Regions from separate parts of the Paenibacillus sp. Mc5Re-14 genome, predicted to be linked through region 1. Evidence: riboswitches for the same ligand, from Rfam matches in the RefSeq annotation. Region 1 holds a riboswitch; each other region holds the start of a gene.

Region 1 (3,280 bases):
AGTCTGTCATGGTGAGGTGTCTATAGATGCGGACTGTTTTAAAAGAAGGCTGGGCGCTAGTGCGCATACGCTTTTATATCGTTATCATTTTATTTTTGTATCGTCTGCTGTGGGGAGTATTTCTCTATCGGCTGGTACAGTCGGCCGTTGTCCCGCTGCTGCTGCGTTATCCTGATCAGAGCCAAAACGAGCTGGGAAAGACCTTGTTTTGGATGGAGGGCCAGATCGCTTTGATGGACAGCCGGGAAGTACACGTATATTTATGGATACTACTAGGGGCGACCGTATTGCGCGTCCTAATCACTCCCTTCATTAGAGCTGGCATATATCAAAGCCTGTATACCGATGCGTCTGAACCGCAAAGCCTGTCCTTCTTCAAGGGGATGAAACGTCACGGTATGTCATCTCTGTTGTATTACATCATCGAGTTGGGTTTGCTGCTGCTTCCCGCCTTCTGGGTGGTACCGAGACTCTATCCTATTGTAGCAGGAACGCTGCAATCTTCCTCTTACCTGTTGCATTTGTTGCCCTATGCCATTGGGTGGGTGGCTTACGGTTGGTTCATTCGGCAGTGCATCCTGTATATGCAACTGGGCACGGTCAGTGGTCATGCCATACTATCGTCCCTGCTCGCCTTCTTTCGCCAGCTTCTTCCGGCTGTAAGCGTATCTCTCTTGCTTGGTGCTTGTGTGCTGCTGGTCTTCGGTCTATTTGGCACCGTAGCGATGATTTGGACTGGTATGTTGGCGCTAATTCTCCAGCAATCGTATCATTTTGTTACCAGTCTGGTCAGGCTGTGGCATATCAGTTCGCAGTATCGTCTATGGCACATCGATATCTCCAGCAGAGGCTAATCCCTCTCTTTATGCTTTCTCCTGCATTTTTAGCTGTCGAAAAAACTTTTTTCTTTCCCGTGCAAACGGCACATAACTGAATACTGTTAACAGAATCTGTTCCTAGGGCGTTAGGAACAGATTTTTTTTGTAACTTTTTGCGATGAAACATTTGCCAAAGCCTGCTGTCTTTGTTACAATAATCGCAGTGAACTGATAGTAACAACTTTGTAATCTTTATTGTAACCTTTATCTTAAAAACATCGTTGTCGTGAATACTGCTCTCCAAGGTGCACATCTTAAGTTAAGCCTAATTCCTGGCACCTAGGAAGCGGGGGAACCAGTTTGGGTGAATTGATCTCGCAACAGAGTGGTCATAGGGGAACCTTCTACCGAATCCTTAAGCTAACCTCGCAGGCATTGGAAGGGGTATATTTTTTTTGAAGAAGAAGCTAACGATCGCAGCCATGGGTCTCGCCATTGCCTTTACATCTTTTACATTCGGTGGCAGCAGTGCATTTGCAGACTCTAAGATGGACCAGGTCATCCAAGATGCCAAAGGAACGAACTATAGAAGCGGAGGTACTACACTCGAGGGATTCGATTGCTCCGGCTTCACAATGTATGTATTCAACAAACTGGGAATTAAACTGCCGCATCAATCTGGATCACAATTCAAAATGGGAGCTTCTGTATCCCGCGATGAAATGAGACCAGGCGACCTGGTGTTCTTCAACACCACAGGAAGAGGCGTTTCCCATGTAGGTATCTTCGTAGGTGAAGGGAAATTCGCCCACTCCTCGACTTCACGTGGTGTAGTAGTTAGCTCACTGAACGAAAATTATTACGCTAACCGTTATGTCGGTGCAAAAAGAATTATGAGCACAGACGCTTACCATTCTGTAGCTTCAGATATTCCTGATGACGACAACGTAGAATAACTACCGCACAGCAAGCTAACCCTAGCCGCAATTTGATTCTGGCCGGAATCGAATTGCGGTTTTTTATGTCCACTACATCAGTAATTATTATCATTACTGACGAACTGACACCTCAAAAGGTTTCAGTTTTAGCGAACATCGTCGGTTTACCGCCACCGCTGGGGGAGCATATGAGCAGTAAATCCTTCTTATTGAATGTATACCCGACTTAGGTACGAAATAAACACGCTTGCCATTCTCCTACAACTTGTCTACAATCTGTGGTTAATGATTGAAGTACCTACATAAGGAGGAATGAAAAAGTGCCGGCCTCAATATCCAACTACCGGATTGTACCGATGGACGAGCATCAAGCGGCTGAAATCTGTGAGTGGCGCTATGATCCCCCCTACAACATATACGGCTGGCTTCCCTGGGAACAAATGAAGGCACTTGAAGTTGAATTTGGAAGTCCCACGCTTCGCCAAGAGCAATATGTTGCCGTACTGGACGAAGAGAATGAGCTGACGGGATTTGCTCAATATTTTCCTATGGTCGGTGTGACCCGGCTGGGTCTTGGAATGCATCCCGAAAGATGCGGACATGGCACAGGCTCCGATTTTGTCCGGGCCATTGCGGAGGAAGCCAGACGACGTCATCCACAGAATGAAATTGACCTAGAGGTTCTCACCTGGAATCAGCGGGCTATACGAGCCTACAAGGCAGCTGGATTTGAGCTGACGGATACCTATGAACGTCAGACTCCAGATGGCAGAAAACCGTTCTATTGTATGGTATATCGTCCTGAACAACAGAACCGGGTTCTATAAATAAGAGCGCCTTCGCTATACAACCGCGATGTTGTATAGCGAAGGCGCTCTTAATATATACAACAGATCATTATAAAATCAATGACTGCTGCGCATTTTTTCAAAAGCTTCATTATATTGTTGGGCTTCCTTAATATCTACGGCCATAATACCGCCATCGTCCCAAGAGGTCAAACGCAGAGTCACGGTCTTGTAATCAATCGTAATAAATGGATGGTGATTGAATGCCTCAGATATAGCGGCAACTTCATCCACGAATGCAATTCCCTTCATAAAACTGGAAAAATTATATTTCCGAACGATCCAACGTCCTTCCTCCAGTTCCCAGCCCTCCAGTTTCTCCAGATGCGCTTCAATCTCTTCTTGTGTAAAAGGCATGTTACGAACTCCTCCCCGTTTATACGGAAGCCTTTTAGCCGCTTACATGCGGCCAAAACTACGATATATTGGTGTACATATTACCACGGCCCCGTTGATAAATCCATAAGACGGCCTTTAAATCAAAGGGACCGACGTCAGCTCCTCATCTCCGATGAGTACATAGATCCGGTGCTGCTCCGGCTCATAAATCACAACGCCGCTGCCTACAGTGATTATGGGCTCCGTACCCAGTGCATAAAATAGGTCTTCTGCCAAAGCTTCATTGACTTCCTGACGCCCCATCGGGTTCAGCCTGTCCCAATCTTCTGCTTCCATT
Region 2 (3,280 bases), 2.9 Mb from region 1:
CACTGCACGGAAAGGGGGAATACAAATGCGGTACAGGGGAGTGTTGCCATGTTTAGCACTGTTACTAGCATTTTCAAGTTTTCCCGTTCACGCGGACACGCCTTCCAACATTGGAACGCCCCATCCCAAGGAAGCTGCTGTCGCTACTTCGGTATATCAAAGTAAAGATCGAGCTACTCCAACATTAGCGATGCTACGAAAAAAGCATGCGGACATTTTTAAAATGTGCGGCCCGCACACCCGCCAAATTGCCTTAACCTTTGATGATGTGCCCGATTCAAGGTATACGCCGCAGGTTTTGGACGTATTACACGCAAATGGTATCAAAGCTACCTTTTTTATCGTCGGCCACCGTGCGGAAAAGCATCCGGGGATCATACGCCGCATCATCCGTGAGGGTCATGCTATAGGAAACCATTCCTATACTCATCCGGATTTCAGGAAGGCCACACCAGAACGTTTTCGTCACCAGATTACAAAAACAGAACGCATTTTAGAAGCCAGCATAGGTTTTCGACCCAGATTGATACGACCACCCTATGGTGAAATCACGGAGCCTCAAATCCAGTGGGCACGTCGTCATGGGTACATGATCGTCAATTGGAATGTGGACTCTCTAGACTGGAAGGGATTAAGCAAAACACAAATTCAGCGCAACGTGATCCCGGCTACCGGACCTGGCTCCATTATTTTAATGCATGCAGGTGGAGGTCAAAGTTCCAACTTGCAAGGCACTGTCCAAGCTTTGCCGGGTCTAATCCACTCTCTAAAAGCTAAGGGCTACAAATTTGTCACTGTCCCCCGGCTACTTCACACATCGGAACGAAAATAACAGTACGTCTAAGCTTCAAATATACCAACAACGTAAAAAGGCTGCCTTAACGAGCAGAATGCTTCTGCTTGTAAGACAGCCTTTTTTAGCGATAAACGACCGGGCCTAATAAAAAGTCGTCCCAGTTATATGTTGTATGATAGATCAAGTTTACATAACTTATATTATGTTTAATTAAATCATACATAAGCACAATGCTATTTATCAATGACGTACAGTTTCACATTCTGGAAGCCGAAGTCGTTCACGAATGATTTATTGCCAGGGATAAAGATATCAATCCGCTTTCCGGTAATAGCACTGCCCTGATCACGGGCAACGGCCACAAAAGAATGGTTTGGCAATCCGGGATGGGAATAACCTGTAACTAGCACCTTTGTTCCCATAGGAATGACTTTCGGGTCTACCGCAATTGTACCTAGCTTAAGCGGATTGCCGTAATAATCGACCGCACCCCATTTGCCATTTTCATCAGCTGCGGCAGAATATGCTGTAGCTTTAACATCAACTACTTTACTGTAATTAAATGTTTTGCCCCATGCTTCAATTGTTGGCTTCTCATTCGCTGGTGCTTTCTCTGTAAGAAGCTGTGGCTTCGAATCCGAAGCCGCCTTTACACTTTTTTCGTCTGGCACTTTAATTTGCAGACCTGCATATATGTTGTTGGACGCAATATCCGGGTTAGCCTTCGTCAACTCATCTACTGATACCCCATAACGTTGAGCAAGCAAAAAGAAGGTATCGCCTTCTTTGGCAGTGTGAAGCGAAGCAGCATCTGCTACTCCAGCTGTCTGTGCCAGCCCTGCAATAGCTGCAGCAAGCACCGCAAATTTCATAGTTTTTCCAATATGTTTTAAATGTTTCAAAGATATGTACCTCCTCTGTTATGCCTGCGAAGTTAGCTGTCGGATTCGGACTCAGGAGAAGCCCTATGCTTGTGCAATTCACCCCTAGGCATATTCCACAACATCTTATGATGCATTGGAATCATTGCCGTTGTTACGTCCCCCGCACTTCCCATGGTTTGAGCCCAGCACCTGAGTATTTATTATCATTACTGCTGCCCCGGTAAGTTTTGGCTTACTGCATAATATCACAATTTTGTAACCTTATCTGCATGAAAATGTTGGTAACCTTGAATATCGTACTATACTCGTTACAATTTTGTCATTAAGAATCCGTTTTCTGTTACAAAAATATGGAGATATAGTGACAAAAAGAGAAAAGCCCTCCGTGAAACATCATCACGAGAGGGCTTTGTTAATATTTCATAAAAGCATTTTCTTACAGCACTTTAGCAAGAAAATCACGGGTACGGTCATGGCTTGGAGTACCGAATACTTGCTCAGGCGTACCTTGTTCTATAATTTGACCGTTGTCCATAAAGATGATTCGATCCCCTACCTCACGGGCAAAGCCCATTTCATGCGTCACGATCACCATCGTCATGCCGCCCTCAGCGAGCTTCTTCATCACGTCCAGAACCTCTCCAACCATTTCAGGGTCAAGGGCAGAAGTAGGCTCATCGAACAGCATTACGTGTGGCTGCATGGCCAAAGCACGTGCTATCGCAATACGTTGTTTTTGACCACCAGATAACTGGTTCGGGTAGGTATTCTTCTTATCCTCAAGACCCACGGTCCGCAGGAGCTCCAGCGCAATTTTCTCCGCTTCTTTCCCCGACTGCTTTTTCACCTGCGTTGGTGCAAGCGTCAGATTCTGCAGTATTGTTTTATGCGGAAACAGATTAAAATGCTGGAAAACCATCCCCATCTTCTCCCGAGTCGCATTAATATTATGACCACGGGCCGTAATCGGCTCACCCTCAAACAAAATTTCCCCTTCTGTTGGCTGTTCCAACAGATTCATACAACGCAAAAACGTACTTTTTCCTGAACCACTCGGGCCGATAATGACGACTACTTCACCTTTGGCGATATCTATATCAATGCCTTTTAAAATTTCATTCTTACCGAATGATTTACGCAGTTGTTTAACGGTGATCACTGGCTCTCAACTTCCTTTCCCATAAACCCAACAACTTAGATAAGCTGAATGTCATTACAAAATAAATAGCGGCTGCGATTACGAACGGACTCAAGCCTTCGTAGGTAATATTCTTAATGACCTGGGCTTGATACATAATATCCACCATCCCAATGGTCGAAATAATAGATGATTCTTTAATGATCGTAATGAACTCATTACCAATAGCAGGCAATATAGATTTAAATGCTTGCGGTAAAATGACATGACGCATTGCTTTGCCTCGTCCCATCCCGAGCGAGCGGGCAGCTTCCATCTGTCCACGGTCTACTGCCTGAATACCAGCACGGAAAATTTCAGCCAAATATGCCGAACTATTCAGAGACAACGTAATTATACCAGACTGAAGTGGCGTAAAATTAACCCCCAACGTCAAAGCAACTCCGTAATGAATGATCATGA
Region 3 (3,280 bases), 1.3 Mb from region 1:
CAATGACTACAAACTGCTGCGTTTTCATATCTACTCGAAAACTCCCTTACCCTATAATTATTTTACCTTCTGGATGACGATACAATTCCTTACCCTTTTTCGGTCCCAGTGCATAAGCTAGCGTGAGTGGACCCAGCCTGCCTGCAAACATCGTCAGAGTAATCACCAGCTTGCCTACAACTGACAAATCAGGTGTAAGCCCCATAGACAGCCCTACTGTACCAAATGCAGACACTGTCTCGAACAAGATCATTAGAAAATGATGATCTTCGGTTGCGGACAGAATCATCGTCACCCCAATCACGAACAGCAGCCCCAGCAAGGTAATGGTCAAAGCCTTATAAATTCGTGCCTGCGCAAGTCGGTACCGGAACAGCACAATATCTTCCCGTCCCCGCAGCATCGAAAACACCGCTCCAATGAGCAGGGCAAATGTAGTGGTCTTAATCCCGCCCCCAGTGGAGCCAGGCGAAGCTCCAATAAACATGAGTATGATGATAAAAAACTGCGTAGCCTGCCGCAAGCCTGCAATGTCCAGCGTGTTGGCACCTGCGGTACGTGGAGTAACGGACTGGAATAAAGAACCCAGCAGTTTACCACCCCAATCAAGCGAGCCAAGCGTCTTTGGATTCGTAAACTCAAATACAAAAATGACGAGCGTCCCGACGACAATCAGAGCAGCTGTCATGCTGAGTACCACCTTGGTATGTAAGGATAGTCTCTTACGCTTACGATAATCTGCCAGGTCTGACATCACTACAAAACCAATACCACCCGAAATAATGAGAAACATGGCTGTAAAATTAACAATCGGATCATATACATAACCTGTCAGGCTGCGAAATTCACCGAATAAATCAAAACCAGCATTATTAAACATGGAAATGGCATGCCAAATTCCAAAATAAATCGCCCTGCCGACAGGCATATCAAATGACCAGCGAATCGAAAAAATAGCTGCACATACTCCCTCAATCATCAGCGAGTACCATAGCACCTTGCGGATCAATCCAACAATTCCTTCGACAGAGGTCTGATTCATCGCTTCTTGCAAAATAAGGCGCTCCCGCAAGGAAATGCGACGTTTGAACACCAGCGCAATCAAGGTAGCCATGGTCATAAAGCCAAGACCACCGATCTGGATCAGCGCAACGATAACGATTTGACCAAAGGTTGTAAAAAAGAGCCCTGTATCCTTAACGACAAGCCCGGTTACACAGGTCGCGGACGCGGCAGTAAACAAAGCGTCTATAAACGCAAGTGGTCTTCCTGTTGTATTAGAGATGGGCAGCATTAACAATAAACTACCTATTAGAATGATAATGGCAAAGCCTGCAACGAATATCTGCGGTGGAGAAAGCCGAAGCCAGCGTGCATTGGGATTCATCTATTCATCACTTCTCTCCTAATCCTTAAAACTATAAAAACAGTGACTTAATACGGTGTAAGCCCGCTACGCGTTCCATTTATCTTCCGATCGTCGTTGCCCCTGATTTTTTTGATTTTCCAAACCTTAAGTAGCTATAATTAACATTCCCTGAATACAGGAAGAATGCATGTCAAACACTACTCGGCTCCCTGTGCTATTGGCGAGCAGCAGCGAAGGGGGCAGAATTGTTCTGAAGAAGCGAAGCGTTTGCCTTTATCTCCGGATTTTAACCATTAAAGGGTTTATACAATCAAAAAAAATCCGGGGATAACAGCAAACGGAAGAATAATCTGAACCCGCAGCGGTCTAACCAATCCAAACACTTTTATACACACAAAAAAAGACACCGGAAAACCGAGTGCCTGACTTGGTTCCTGCCCACAGCCTACGAGGTTAGCTGACGGATTCGGACAGCACAGTATGCCCTATTTACACTTCCGGTCCATCAGGATCGGCTGTAAAATTCACCCCAGTAACATGGTTCCCCCGTTTTCTCATAGAAATTCGGCTTAAATGTATATCATTACCCATATATTTCATAGGCATTGCCTCAAGATTATAATCCTTCTCTATCCAGATCACAAAATCGATTTCGCCGAAAAAACGTGAAATTGGCTTTAATTCGCGAATAGACATCGGTTAATCACAGCTTATCTAATTTTATTAAAACTTTAAAGTGCTTTCACTCTGTTTTCATGAATATCGCTGGTCTGTTGGCGGGAACCTGTGCAGTATGATATCTTTAATGGATGTTCTTATTTACAGATTAAGGAGGAAACTCATGAATCCTATCGGGAAACCGGTCGTGCTCACGGCCAACTTCAAAAAATTAGGCTTGCTGGGCGGGGTTGGCCTGATTTGCTTTTTTATCTTTCAATTGCTTATTCCCTCGCTTAGCAATCCAAGTCCGGAATCATTGATGAATGCAAAGGTCATCAGCAAACAAGAAGCGGTCATACACGCCCTGGACTTCGCCCGTTCCGAGTTGGGCTATACGGAATCACAGCCAGAGAAGCCCGTCGTAACCTATCAGGCTGAAACAGATTTGTACGGTTATTTATCCAGAGAAAAATTGGTTCAAGAGTACGATCGTACATGGAAAAAAAATTATCCATATGAAACCTTTCGGGTTGATTTGCCTGACTCCTCGGCGAAGGGCAAGCTGCAAATTCATGTGGATTTATCCACTGGGAAGGTCGTTAGCTTTAAACGGATCACCTCCAGCACCAATTACACACAGGCTGATGTTTCTACAGATGAACAAGCACGAAGCAGACTTGTACGTGTAGCTGAGGGTGACATGACGCTCGAAGCCAAGGAACAGGCTGCAGCAATATGGATCAAACGCTTTGGCTTTAAGCCATCTGAATTGAAGCTCGCGACCACTGAGGGGGAAGGTGGATTAAAATATACCGTGGACGGAAAGAAAATCGGCGCCTCGGTACTTACGCTGGCTTTTACTTTTGAAGACGGGGATGTTCGCTCGTTTACCCAAAGCTTTTCGGCCCCTTCGTCCTATACCGACTATGTTAAAAAGCAAACATACTGGGCGAATTGGATGACTTATGCGGGTTATGCCCTATTTAGCTTTGTCCTGAGCGTACTTGCCATTGTATATGCGTCACTCACCCGACGACATACTTCATTTGTGCGCGGTATTATTCTGTCCATTGTATACTTTATTGCTAGTATAGCTGGGACAATGAACATGCTGCCTTTATTGCAAGCTGAAGCAGGCAGTAAGGGCATGCTTATATTTCTTATGGTATTCCAGGTTGGTGTTACCTTCTTCATGGCTGTAGCCCTCTATTTCTCCTTGGTAGGCGGCGACGGGCTTATGCGTCAGGTTGG

The links. Region 1 has a riboswitch for cyclic di-AMP ahead of BN1546_RS10790 (C40 family peptidase). Riboswitches for the same ligand answer to the same signal wherever they lie in the genome.
Region 2: it holds a riboswitch for cyclic di-AMP, as region 1 does, so the genes downstream of both, BN1546_RS23785 (3D domain-containing protein) here and BN1546_RS10790 (C40 family peptidase) in region 1, are expected to answer to the same signal.
Region 3: it holds a riboswitch for cyclic di-AMP, as region 1 does, so the genes downstream of both, BN1546_RS16520 (TrkH family potassium uptake protein) here and BN1546_RS10790 (C40 family peptidase) in region 1, are expected to answer to the same signal.

Annotation. Positions count from the first base shown of each region.
Region 1 is NZ_CVPD01000001.1:2,357,583-2,360,862, forward strand. It holds gene BN1546_RS10780 (M1 family metallopeptidase) at 1-15, shown strand, start outside; gene BN1546_RS10785 (hypothetical protein) at 27-854, shown strand; cyclic di-AMP (ydaO/yuaA leader) riboswitch at 1,131-1,268, shown strand; gene BN1546_RS10790 (C40 family peptidase) at 1,274-1,774, shown strand; gene BN1546_RS10795 (GNAT family N-acetyltransferase) at 2,077-2,583, shown strand; gene BN1546_RS10800 (4a-hydroxytetrahydrobiopterin dehydratase) at 2,662-2,961, opposite strand; gene BN1546_RS10805 (hypothetical protein) at 3,079-3,280, opposite strand, start outside.
Region 2 is NZ_CVPD01000001.1:5,248,684-5,251,963, reverse strand. It holds gene BN1546_RS23790 (polysaccharide deacetylase family protein) at 26-832, shown strand; gene BN1546_RS23785 (3D domain-containing protein) at 1,030-1,698, opposite strand; cyclic di-AMP (ydaO/yuaA leader) riboswitch at 1,705-1,873, opposite strand; gene BN1546_RS23780 (amino acid ABC transporter ATP-binding protein) at 2,117-2,839, opposite strand; gene BN1546_RS23775 (ABC transporter substrate-binding protein/permease) at 2,826-3,280, opposite strand, start outside.
Region 3 is NZ_CVPD01000001.1:3,637,299-3,640,578, reverse strand. It holds gene BN1546_RS16525 (potassium channel family protein) at 1-28, opposite strand, end outside; gene BN1546_RS16520 (TrkH family potassium uptake protein) at 47-1,387, opposite strand; cyclic di-AMP (ydaO/yuaA leader) riboswitch at 1,797-1,949, opposite strand; gene BN1546_RS16510 (CPBP family intramembrane glutamic endopeptidase) at 2,211-3,280, shown strand, end outside.